2 regions of the Secundilactobacillus sp. MJ173 genome follow, and region 1 is predicted to be linked to the other one. Evidence: riboswitches for the same ligand, from Rfam matches in the RefSeq annotation. Region 1 holds a riboswitch; the other holds the start of a gene.

Region 1 (6,130 bases):
GCTAACAGAACTAGTCTGTTCACTGGAAACACTCATTGAATTATCGGGTTTATTCATCGCACTCTGACGTGCTAGGCCGTAAATCAAAGACCCTACTGCAATGATAATAATAATAGCAACTAAAATAATCGTGATCAATCGATTGTTATGGCTTTGTCGATGACGCTTAGTCCGGGACAAATTACCTTGGTCGTCTCGATCGTCCCCAAAAGACTGATCCCAAGGCTTTGTTTCAGATGATTGATCGTCCTTTTTTGGATCCATCCTCTAACCTCCTCAAAAACTTTCATTACGAATTGTACCATAGCTAGCACTAGAGTGGGAACTTTTTTCAATGGTTCCTAGGCTCAAGACTCTCCAGATTAAAGACTTGCTGTAAAATAGCTGGCCATTGCGTTGATGAGTGATGACTCTGATCGAAAACTGCAGACTCAGCCTTAACTGCTAACAGCCCTAAGACCCCAAAATCGATTTGCGGCTCGTCACTGCTGCAGCAGTGCTCAGGTACTGTGGTGGCGTCTTGGATCTGATCAAAGTATTGCTGAATATACTGACGCTTGCATGCTGGCGTACGGACGTAACCCATCATCTTTCTTAAGGCCATCACCCGTTGTTCACGTCGCTTCCTAAAGCTGTCCTGGACCTGTGTCTCACTGTAACCGTGCTGTTTATAAAACCAAATTAAGTTGGCTTTTTCATCACCAGCCACTTGGGGGGCATTTTGCTGAAAGTAGTAATGAATTTCATTTTCCTGGGGCACCGTTGCCTCACTCAAAAAAGACGCAATCTGCTCATCGCCGGATTGATACAGTAGAATGGCAACGCTCTGCTGACCATCCCGACCAGCACGACCAATCTCCTGCCAATAAGATTCAATGTCACTGGGAACGTGGTAGTGAATCACAAAGCGCACGTTATTCTTATCAATTCCCATGCCAAACGCACTGGTGGCGCAAATCACGTCCAGTTGATCTTGCATAAACTGCTGTTGCACCTTAAACCGGGTTTCTGAATCCAAGTCAGCATGGTAAGCCGCTACTCTGCAATCCGTTTTGGTAGCAAGCAGTTCGGCCATTTCATTGGCCTTCTTTTTACTGGAAAAGTACACCACTCCCGGCTTCTTTAGCTTAGCCACAAGCTCAACCAAACGCTCTTCTTTATCCGTCTGAGCTTCAAACCGCTCAACACTCAAAAAAATATTTTGCCGATCAACTGGTTGGACGACTTCAGTGGCTTGAGGCAGTTGTAACTTTTGTTTAATATCACTTCTAACCCGCTCAGTTGCCGTGGCAGTGGCCATCAGCGTTAATGGATCATGAAGCTGGTGCCGGATCTGTCCCAGTAACAGGTATTCCGGTCGAAAATCTGGCCCCCAGGTAGAAATACAATGGGCCTCATCCACCACTAACAATCCAATCTGCGTGGACTGAAACGCACTGAGCACCTGATCTTGGCTGAGCATTTCCGGTGAAATGAATATAAAATGATACCCATTCAAATGCCGTAGAACCCAGTTTTTCTCCGAATAACTCATCATCGAAGTCAGTGCCGCCGCACGCTTTTCACCCTTAACATTCAAAGTCGTCACTTGGTCTTGCATCAGTGAAATTAACGGTGAAACGATGAGTACCAACTGTTGTGTAATCACACCATACAGTTCATAAATAAGTGTTTTTCCAGCTCCAGTAGGCAAAACAGCCAGCGTATCATGTTCGGTGGTTAACGCCGTAAGTGACTCTAACTGTCCCGGTCGAAAATGATTGAACCCGAACCGTTCTTGAAGTGCCTGATGTAGTTGTTCAGTGCTTATCATCTTCGTGCTTGCTCCTTAAAATTTCTAAAAGTCGAAACTGCCAAAAATCTATCGGTAGATCTTCAACTTGTTTAAATTGCCATTCGTCCAGTGGCGTCCCGTTTAACCGGCCGCCCATTTGAGCAACTATTTCTGGCGTTAAAATCCGCTGGTAATCAAACTGTTCCACAGGCAGCATGATAGCCGCCTCTAATAAGTGTTCCCGCACGGTGCTCAGCTTCAGCGACCGTTTTTGGCTGATGGTCGCCAACGACTCACCCGCCATGAAACTACGCAAGGTTTGATCCGCACTGGCACTCACCAGTGAGTGGGTCAAACCAGCCAGCAACGCGTTAATGCTTGCTGTGGTAGTTTGAGAAACGACTTTGGCCACCAAGCAAATCAAATCGATTTCCATCAGCCTAGCTTCGGCCTCGCTCATCTGGAAATCTCGAGAAAGTTGTTGCAATGTATCTCCTGGGCGTTGGTGGCCAACCAGTAAGCGGCTCATGAACGAAGCTCGCTCACTGGGTAAGGTTGTGAAAACATCCTGCCAAATGTTGTAAAAGTCCGCCTGTAAATCAGCCTCGTGAAATTGACGGAACCAACGCTTGACAGCTTGTTTGACCTGCCAGGATGTTTGGAGCGGATAATACTGATGATTCTGATAACTTTGCTCAGAGACGACCTGTGTCGCCAATAATAGCCGTTGCCAAAAAGTATCGACGTCAACGACTAATCTGATGTTTAAATGCTGTGGCTGATAACTAGTTTGCAGTAATTCTTGCTGTTGAACTGCCCCCTGTTGCGTTAGTTGCGCGTTGGTCTGCTCCACCGCCACCAAGCCCTTGGCTTTTAATTCGCGCACTGATTGATCCATAGCTTCCCGACTGAGTTTTTTGTCGTAACCTAACCAGGATAATTGATGATATCTCATGCCCCAATAAAGTGTGGAAACCGTTCGTTTGCCCACTAAAATATTTTCAATGACTCGCAGGCGCCTTGGGGCTGTGGGTGATAAAAAGCGTATCAGTTGCATCATCTCCATCACTGTTGCCCCCCTTTTACTCATCTTTGTTAATTCTCCCACACCATCATTTAACTGTCTAGCCAATTAAAAAAGGATGACCATCAGCCATCCCATTACAAACTATTTACGAAAGATCTTAAAAGCGGTTTTAGAGTAAGTCAGATTGTTGTCTTAAAAAAGACTTCATGCGATCAGCCACAATAATGAACACGACGCCCACCAAGACTCCCTTGATCAGGTTAAATGGCACAACACCAAACAAGACCATTTGTGACAGTGGAATGGTAATCTTCATGTGCAGTACCGCCATGTAAACCGGAATCAGGATGGTGACGTTGAGCAACGCCATAATCACGGATAAACTAACCGTACCGGCAATGATTGCAAGAATCAAACGGGTCACTGTTTTATACTTTTTAACGTGTTTCAAAATGAAATAAACCGGCAGCAGGTAACTGACTGAAGCCACAAAACTGGCTGCGACACCAATAAAATTAGCAATATCAACGCCCGTCATCAACCAGTAAAGCAGTCCCTTGATGGCAGCAATCAATATCCCACCTAACGGTCCAAACATGACCATCCCTAACAACACCGGAATGTCTGAAAAATCAACTTTCATGTATGAAACGAACGGTAAAATTGGAAACGAAATGAAGTAGAGCAAAAACGAAATACCAGCAAACAGTGACATAATCACAACTTGACGAATGCTAAATGATTGACTATGTTCCATTGGATATACCCTCCCAAACTGGTCATCTTCAAATGAAAACGTAAACAAAAAGCCGAATTAATTTTCTTCAGAGGAAAATCAATTCGGTCTCACAATCGCTTGTATGAACCCAATCTTCTTTATACCAGACTTTACTGTCGGTTTCGGAATCACACCGAATCAACTACTCCTAAAAGTAGGTCGCGGACTATTACCGCCGGTCGGGAATTACACCCTGCCCTGAAGATGAACCATGCTATTAAATTACTTGTGATTATTGTACAAGGTAAACTTCAAGAATGCAAGTTATTTGTCTAGTTCTGCGACCCGCTTGAGTTCTTTGACTTCTTCAGGATTCAGTTCCCGAAATTCTCCAGGCTGAACCCCATTCAGCGTCAAGAATGCATAAGTCTCACGTTTCAGTTTCATCACTGGATGACCAATGGCTTGAAGCATTTTCTTCACTTGGTGATTCTTGCCTTCATGGATTGTTAAAGAAACGATAGCCGTTTTCCGCTTATCGTCACTGGAAAGCAGTTTTGACCTTGCTGGAGCTGTTCGCTTGCCTTCAAGACTGACCCCTTTACGCAAGTTCTTCAGTTCTTCATTGGTTGGAATACCTTGAACCTTCGCCACGTAAGTCTTATCCACTTCGTACTTTGGATGGGTCAGCTGATTAGCCAATTCGCCGTCATTAGTCAATAAAATTAAACCCGTGGTGTCATAGTCCAGTCGGCCAACGGGATAGACCCGTTCTTTGATTTCGTCATCCAATAAATCAATCACCGTCTTCCGGTGCTTGTCATCGGAAACTGTTGAGACCACTTGACGGGGTTTGTTCATTAAAATGTAGATTGGCATTTCGGTTTGAATAGGAACTTCATCCACCAAAATCCGGTCGTGCTTGCTAACCTTAACACCCAATTCAGTCACCGTTTCACCGTTCACCTTAACGTGACCAGAAGTGATCAGTTTTTCTGAGCTGCGCCGTGAAGCAACGCCCGCATGTGCCATAACTTTTTGCAATCGTTCCATGTAATTAATTATCCTCCGAGTTTATCTGTTCGTTAAATTGTTTCAAAAATAAATCGCTGTTCTGTTCATCATCTGGGACCGTTTGCGCTTCAGGCAGCGGTGGCAGATCCGCCAACTGCTTGAGTCCAAAATAGTCCATAAAATAATCCGTGGTTTTGTAAAGCTTCGGTCTCCCCGGTCCCTTCTTACGTCCCGATTCAGTAATCAGCTGCCGTAGCATCAGCTTGTTGAGTGTCCCTGAACTTTGCACCCCACGAATCTCATCGATTTCAATTCGGGTAATGGGTTGATTATACGCAATAATGGCTAACACTTCTAGTGACGCCTGTGACAAACCGGTGGAACTTGGTGCTTCGAAATATTGGCTCACAACGTTAGCTAAGGTTTCCTTGGTTGCCAGCCGGACCGTGTCGTTACTCTTTAAAATCACCAGTGCTGAATCTGGGTCGCTGGCGTACTTTTGGTTTAATTTTGACAATGATTGGTTCACTGCTGGCACCATTGAATCCGTTAGATCAGCTAGTTCTTGAACCGTTAGTCCCGACTCGCCGCTAATAAACAGTAACGCTTCTAATTGTTGTATCTTACTCATCATTCTTCTCCCAATTTTGCCGGTTTAACGGTGATTGGCATCACACGACTGGGCTGATCCACAGCAATTTCATGCTGTTTGGTCATTTCCAGTAGCGCCAGAAAAGTCGTCACCAATTCTTCTCGATCAGGTTTTTTGTCAAACAGCTGACCAAACGGAACAGCTGCACGAACCTTACTGAGCTTAAAACGCAGGGTATGAATCTGCCCCTTAACCGTGTACTGCTCATCATGAATCAACCGCATTGGTAATTCGGGCTGTCGGCGGCGCTCCGTTAACTCAGCCAAAACCCGTTGCAAATCAGCTGCGGTCAATCCCGGCGCTAACTTGCCCAACTTAACTCCCACCGGTACCGCCATTTCAGGCCGAGTGTAAAACTTTTGCCGGGCAGCGGCTTGCTGTTTAAACCAGCCAGCCGCTTGTTTGTATCGCTGATATTTCACCAGTCGGTTGACCAGGTCTTCCTGCATTTCTTCGAGGCTAGGTTCTTCGTCTTCCGCTACTGGTGTTTCTTCCACCGGCAAAAGTAACTTGGCCTTCATCTTCATCAGTGTCGCAGCCATGACAAAGTAATCGCCCGCTACGTCAAGCTGGTGATCCTGCATCTGCCGTAAAGCCGTCATATACTGATCCGTAATCGCCACAATAGGAATGTCATAGATATCAATGGAGGCTGATTTGATCAAATGTAACAGCAAGTCTAAAGGGCCGTCAAAATTCTGCACGTGAATCAGTACTGGTTGTTCACTCATGGCTGGCCTCCCACTTAGCAATGATCCGCGTTGTTTCCAATGTGCCCATGATGCGCTGATCCGGATACATGTCCTGGAGTTCGTCTAAAATGGTGTTGGTTTGATCCTCTTCACGAGCCGCGGGCGTTAAGGCAATCAATCGCATCACCACAAAATGCGGGCGCAATTCAACCCCCACAATGCCAGAGAAATCCTGATTAACATCCTTCCACAG
Region 2 (6,130 bases), on a different contig from region 1:
AGGCGTTTTCTGATCCGTCTTACACGACTGCTTTTATTCTGATTAGAATACAAAGTACCATCATTTAAAATGGCAAATTCTTTTAGACCAAGATCAATACCAATTGGTTCGCCGGTTAATTCAAATTTTGGCAATTCAGCCTGTTCCACTAAACAGGTCAGGTAATACCGACCAGCCTTAAATTTGATCCGGCCTTGTTTGATAACGAAGTATTCTGAGTCTGTCGGAATATAGCCAAATTCTTTCAACCGCACCCAGCCAAGCTTGGGTAACTTAATCCGGTGACGTTCGCAGGCAATCACCTGTACTTTACTATTCTTCACAAAGTAATAACTACCCTGACCCCGTTTAAACGAACGCCAATGTGGAAAACCGCTCAGTTTCTTAAAGAACCGTTTCATAGCCGTGTCAGCTTCAATGAAGGCCTGCTTAACCGATTTAGCATATAAATTCTTGATCCATAGATCATCAGGATTAGCTTCAAGATACTCATGGTTAAACCACTTACTAAAAGCGTAAGCATTCAAATAGTAATAACCCGCTTCGTAACGTTGTTTATTGATGTCTAAAAACAAATTGTAGGCCCAACGACTGCCACCAATATGACAATCAATCTGCCAAGCTTGCTTTTCGGTCGGCTTAATTTCGACTTTATAAGTGAGTAACATCAGCGGTTCCGCCTTATTGCATTTAATCACCAGAGTGAGGTGTCCCTCACATTATACGGGATGGCTTTAGCCCAAAAGCTCTTTTAATGAAATTCATATAAATCACTACTTATAAGCTATCAGCTAATACGGAAAATTAAACGCCTAACTTTAACCTTGTTATATCTTCATCAGCCTTATAAGACTACGGAATAGTATAGAAGCGCCATTTTGCAAAGATTGATATCCTTTTACAGCAAAATAGTACTGTTCATACCTCCTTCAACAAATGATGAAACTTATTCTTTTTAGTCTTTAAATAACCTTCATTTTCTTGAGTTAGACCAATTTCAAGCGGTATCCGGTGATTGACCCTGATACCATATTGTTCTAATTGCTTAATTTTATCGGGATTATTAGTCATTAAATTAACGGTTGAAACCCCTTCCTGACGTAAAATTGCAGCCGCTGAACCATAGTTGCGATCATCCGCAGGTAGACCTAAATGCAGATTAGCTTCAACCGTATCGAGACCCTGCTCCTGGAGTTCATAGGCTCTTAACTTGTTTGCTAGCCCGATACCGCGGCCTTCTTGACGTAAATACAACACCGCTCCGCGTCCAGCCAGTTCGATTCGCTTCAACGACCCCGCTAGCTGAGCGCCACAATCACAGCGTTTCGATCCAAACACATCACCCGTTAGACATTCCGAATGGAGACGAACCAGTAACGGCTCATTTCCCGATATGTTTCCCTTAGTAATGAGTAAAGTAGGCTCTCCATCAACACTAGTCTTAAACGCTTTCATTTTAAAATTGCCGTATCTTGTCGGCAACTCAACGTCAGCAATCACTTCGATTGCTTTAAGCTGCCGATACTGTTGCAGTTCCGCAATGGTGATCATCGGTGTCTGGGTGCCTTCAGCGTAGGCTTTAAGATCTTTTCGCCGTGCCATGGTGCCATCTTTTTTAAGAACTTCACAAATGTAGGCCACCGGTTGAACACCCGCAAGCTTTGCCAAATCAACCGCAGCTTCAGTATGACCGTCGCGTTCTAACACGCCGTTGTCTCGAGCAATTAAGGGGAAAATATGACCTGGATGATAAAAATCATCAAATTGACTGTCAGATTTAGCCAGTGCCGCAATCGTTGCAGCCCGATCATAGGCCGAAATACCCGTGGTTGTCGTTCGGACATCGGTACTGATTGTAAAGGCTGTCCCGTAAGCATCCGTTGCATCAGTGACCATGGATCTCAAGCCTAGCCGTTGAGCCACATCGGCGCTCATAGGAACGCATAAAAGCCCCCGTGCTTTCGTCACCATCGTATTCACATTTTCTGGAGACACACACTCAGCCAGCCCCACCATGTCACCTTCAGCTTCCCGGTCAAGTGAGTCTGCTACAATAATTAACTTACCCTGTTTAAGGGTCTCAAGAGCTGCTTCAATTTTTTGAGTTAACGCTTGATTTGTCATTGGATTGCTTCCTTTCGCTGTGCGCCCACAATGTATTTGCCTAAGACATCCGTTTCAATATTGACTATGTCACCAACTTGCCGATTTCCCAACGTGGTCTGGTTTTGCGTGTAAGGAATGAGACTCACTGAAAACTGGTGAGGGCTACTTTGGGTGACCGTCAAACTCACCCCATCGATTGCAATGGATCCCTTTTTAACGATGTAATCGTCATATTCTGACGCAATTTCAAAGGTCAGTACGCTGGCATTTTGATCTTCAACGCGTTGGATCAACTTCGCGGTTGTATCAACATGGCCTAACACAAAGTGACCATCCAAACGTTCCGTTGCACCCAGAGCTGGCTCTAAATTAACTGAATCCCCCGCTTCCAACTGACCCAAATTAGTTAAGCGCGTAGTCTCCGGCATCACGTCCACGCAGAGTTGCCCTGGTGTGACGGCTGTGACGGTTAAACAGATGCCGTTAATGGCGAAACTGTCACCAAGTTGCGGATTTAATTGCATGAATAAGGGCGATGAAATCGTCAACTTTGCGGTTTCTGCTTGCCTGGTTATTGACACAACGTGACCCATTCCCTTAATAATACCTGTAAACATCCTCACAACCTCCTTGTCTGAAGACGAATATCGGAACCAAGCACCGAAACTGTTGGTGTTTCAAATCGTGTATGGTCTGTCAGTGACTGTCCGATTGCTGCCGGTAATCCAGTACCACCTAACATCATTGGTGAAATATAGACGACAACGTTATCCACCAATCCAGCCGCGATAAAAGCGGCCTGAAGACAACTGCCACCTTCAACCAAAAGTGATTGGATGCCTTCATTAGCCAAGTGCTGAACAACATCTGCAGGGGTCCAATGCGGCCTAACGAAAACCTGAACATTTTTAGGCAATGATTGAGTAGCTGCCGTTTCACTGAAAAACCAGGTGGGTGCAGACTCATCAAATAAGTGACTCTGGGGGTCCACCTCATCAACATGGTGAACCAGCGCGGCTCGAATCGGTGGAAACATCATTGATGGCGTCCTGACCGTTAGTCGCGGATTATCAATCGATAGGGTGTTCTCTCCAACTAAGATCACTTGCTGCTGACGCCTTAACACTTGAGCATCTTGCTGAGCGTCAGCTTGGGTCAGCATCGTTCGCTTCTTCTCAGCACCATTAATTTTGCCATCCAATGACATGGCATATTTCAAGGTCACTAAAGGACGGTCATGCTGGTAAAAGAAGTTATATGCCACGTTCAACCCCTGACTGTCACCCAAAACTGCCACTTTGATGCCATGTGCCTTAAGAATTGCGACGCCCTTGCCACTAACAATGGGGTTAGGATCCAGTTGACCTATGATCACCTTAGCGATACCCACTTCAGCTAGCCGTTTTGCACAGGGCGGTGTTTTCCCATAGTGACTGCATGGTTCCAGCGTGACATACATAGTTGCTCCCTTTGCCTGACTAACATTATCCAGCTGAGCTAGGGCATCAATCTCTGCATGCCGCTGACCAAATTGATGGTGATAACCAACGGCTAATACCTGGTGCTCTTTGACAATAACTGCCCCAACTTGAGGATTGGTCCAGGTATCAGTTCCCTGTTTAGCAGCAGCTACTGCTATTTGAAAATACTTTGACTCACACAAACCTCATTCACCTCACAAAAAAGGCCTCGCATTAAAATAATGCGGGGCCTCGTTGATTGATAAGCTAAACAAGATTTCATACGGTTATGGTACACAAAAAGTGTACACCAATGGTACGAAATAGTACTTTTCTTCTCCCATCCAGACTTTAACTGTCGGTCCCAGACTCTCACTGGGTCAACCACGCATAACGTGGGTCACGGACTTCAGCCATGTTGCGATTGCTTGTTCAATCTAGCTGTCACCATCGGTCGGGAATTACACCCTGCCCCGAAGAAATCTATTCAGTTTTCACGAGTTATCGTACAATGATTACTTTTAAAAAGCAAGTAACATTACTGGACTTAGTGAATTTATTCTTTAATCGCGATGCTGCGAGCCCGCAGCGCCCATAAGATCGTCACAGTGTCCACAACTTCTTGAAGCAGTGCGCCAAAGATTGCTGGAATCACGCCAAAACTAGCAATCAGCATCAGAACCGTACAGATAATGATGCCCACCATAACAGATTGACGGGCCACGTGCATCGTCGCTCTAGAAATTTGAACCGCAACTACCGTCCGACGCAGATCATCTTTCAAAATAACGGCATCCGCTGATTCACTAGCCGTCGTTGCACCACTGGCACCCATAGCAATACCCACGTCAGCGGTTACCAGTGAAGGCGCGTCATTCACACCATCACCGACCATGGCAACTGGTTTTTGTCCCTCTGGCACTTGTTTAAGAACTTCGATTTTTTGCCCAGGTAAACATTCAGCGTGAATCTGATCAATGCCCACCGCTTTTGCAATTTTTTGAGCAATTGATTGCCGATCACCTGAGATCATCATCAGGTTTTTAATGCCCAGTTTGTGTAGTTCAGACATGGTTGTTGCCGCTTCTGGCCGCAATTCATCCGTAAACGTAACACAGCCTAAATACTGGTTATCCGCCGAAACGTACACTGCCGTATCCTCAACTTTTTCAATTGAACCATCAGGCATCGCAAAATCTGCTTTACCTACCCGAATTACCTGACCGCTTATTGTTGCTTGCACCCCGCCACCAGTGGTTTCTTTCACATCACTAACCACGGGTAACTGATCTGGCGCGGCTTGCATTAAGGAACGCGCCAAGATGTGATTAGACTGCTGTTCAGTGGCTGCAGCAAGCGTTAATAATCGGTTCTGGTCAACGTTTTGCTGAGCAATAATTTGGTTCACCTTTAAGTGTCCTTGGGTGATCGTACCGGTTTTATCGAAAGCCATGGTCTTCACCTTAGCGAGCTTTTCCAGCGTTGTCCCGGTTTTAACGATGATCCCGCTTTGGCTTGCCCGACTCATCCCAGCCACTAAAGCAATCGGTGCTGCCAGGATTAACGGACAAGGTGAAGCTACAACTAACACTTCCGCAAAGCGAACGGGATCTCCGGAAACGAACCAAGCAGTCCCGGCGATGATGTAGGCTAAAATGGTAAACGGCACGGCATATCGGTCAGCCATTCGGACAAAATGTGCCGGTTTTGCTTCAGCTTGTTTTACTAACCGGACAATATTTTGAAACTGACTGTCAGCCGCCTGTTGGTCCGCCACCATCTGAATAGAAGCATCGCCATTAACGGATCCGGACATGACGCTATCGCCAATCACCTTATCCACTGGCCGAGACTCACCAGTCAGCGATGATTCATCTAAAGTCGTACTCCCCTCAACAACAGTGCCATCTACGGGGATCACTTCCCCCGGTTTAACTAGCAGCTGATCGCCAATACTGACTTGATCCACCGCAATCGCTTTAATATCCCCATTAACCATCAGATGGGCCTGTTGTGGAGATTTTTCTAGGAGGGACTGGAGGTCCGAGTTAGCCTTATGGGCCGCATAGTCTTCCAAGGCGTCCCCACCCGTCAACATCAGAAGCACAATGAGTGCGGCCCAATACTCACCGATTGCCAAGGTTGCAATCACAGCGGTAATCGCCAGCAAATCCACGCCGAACTTTCCCGAACGTAAAGTCTTCACCATATCAATAAACATCAGCAACGCAATCAGCGAACCAAGGACGGTTACCAAAATTTGCGCCCAACCAGACTGGTGCAAACCAAAAGCCAAGATCAACGAAACTGCACCAACACTTACAACTGCCCATAATCGACGATAGTTAGAAAGTTTTTGCATGATGTCACCTCCTAGAGAAAATACTTTACCTTTATTATACCTGAAATGGCCTTGTTCAGTTAGTAATTAATTAAAAAATTATGCTAATTAGAAGAAAAAACTCATATAAGAGTCTGTGACATCGGTCTATATTTGTAAGTATTTCAATTAATTTTTAGTCCAAATTAGTATTTACTGTATTTTAGCTCTATACGCCACTATA

Evidence for each region. A riboswitch is a leader RNA that binds a small molecule or an ion and turns the genes downstream of it on or off. The one in region 1 is predicted to bind FMN.
Region 2: another riboswitch for FMN. It lies ahead of ribD (bifunctional diaminohydroxyphosphoribosylaminopyrimidine deaminase/5-amino-6-(5-phosphoribosylamino)uracil reductase RibD); the one in region 1 lies ahead of AC6H04_RS08870 (ECF transporter S component).

The regions. Positions count from the first base shown of each region.
Region 1 covers NZ_BAAKGN010000059.1:17,357-23,486, reverse strand. Annotated here, with positions in the region: gene AC6H04_RS08885 (LysM peptidoglycan-binding domain-containing protein) at 1-264, opposite strand, end outside; gene AC6H04_RS08880 (RecQ family ATP-dependent DNA helicase) at 332-1,813, opposite strand; gene AC6H04_RS08875 (helix-turn-helix domain-containing protein) at 1,800-2,840, opposite strand; gene AC6H04_RS08870 (ECF transporter S component) at 2,971-3,558, opposite strand; FMN riboswitch at 3,667-3,789, opposite strand; gene AC6H04_RS08865 (pseudouridine synthase) at 3,844-4,572, opposite strand; gene scpB (SMC-Scp complex subunit ScpB) at 4,577-5,164, opposite strand; gene AC6H04_RS08855 (segregation and condensation protein A) at 5,164-5,916, opposite strand; gene AC6H04_RS08850 (N-acetyltransferase) at 5,909-6,130, opposite strand, start outside.
Region 2 covers NZ_BAAKGN010000038.1:53,865-59,994, forward strand. Annotated here, with positions in the region: gene AC6H04_RS06465 (RNA-guided endonuclease InsQ/TnpB family protein) at 1-668, opposite strand, end outside; gene ribA (GTP cyclohydrolase II) at 919-2,124, opposite strand; gene AC6H04_RS06475 (riboflavin synthase) at 2,121-2,723, opposite strand; gene ribD (bifunctional diaminohydroxyphosphoribosylaminopyrimidine deaminase/5-amino-6-(5-phosphoribosylamino)uracil reductase RibD) at 2,726-3,769, opposite strand; FMN riboswitch at 3,895-4,051, opposite strand; gene AC6H04_RS06485 (heavy metal translocating P-type ATPase) at 4,123-5,928, opposite strand.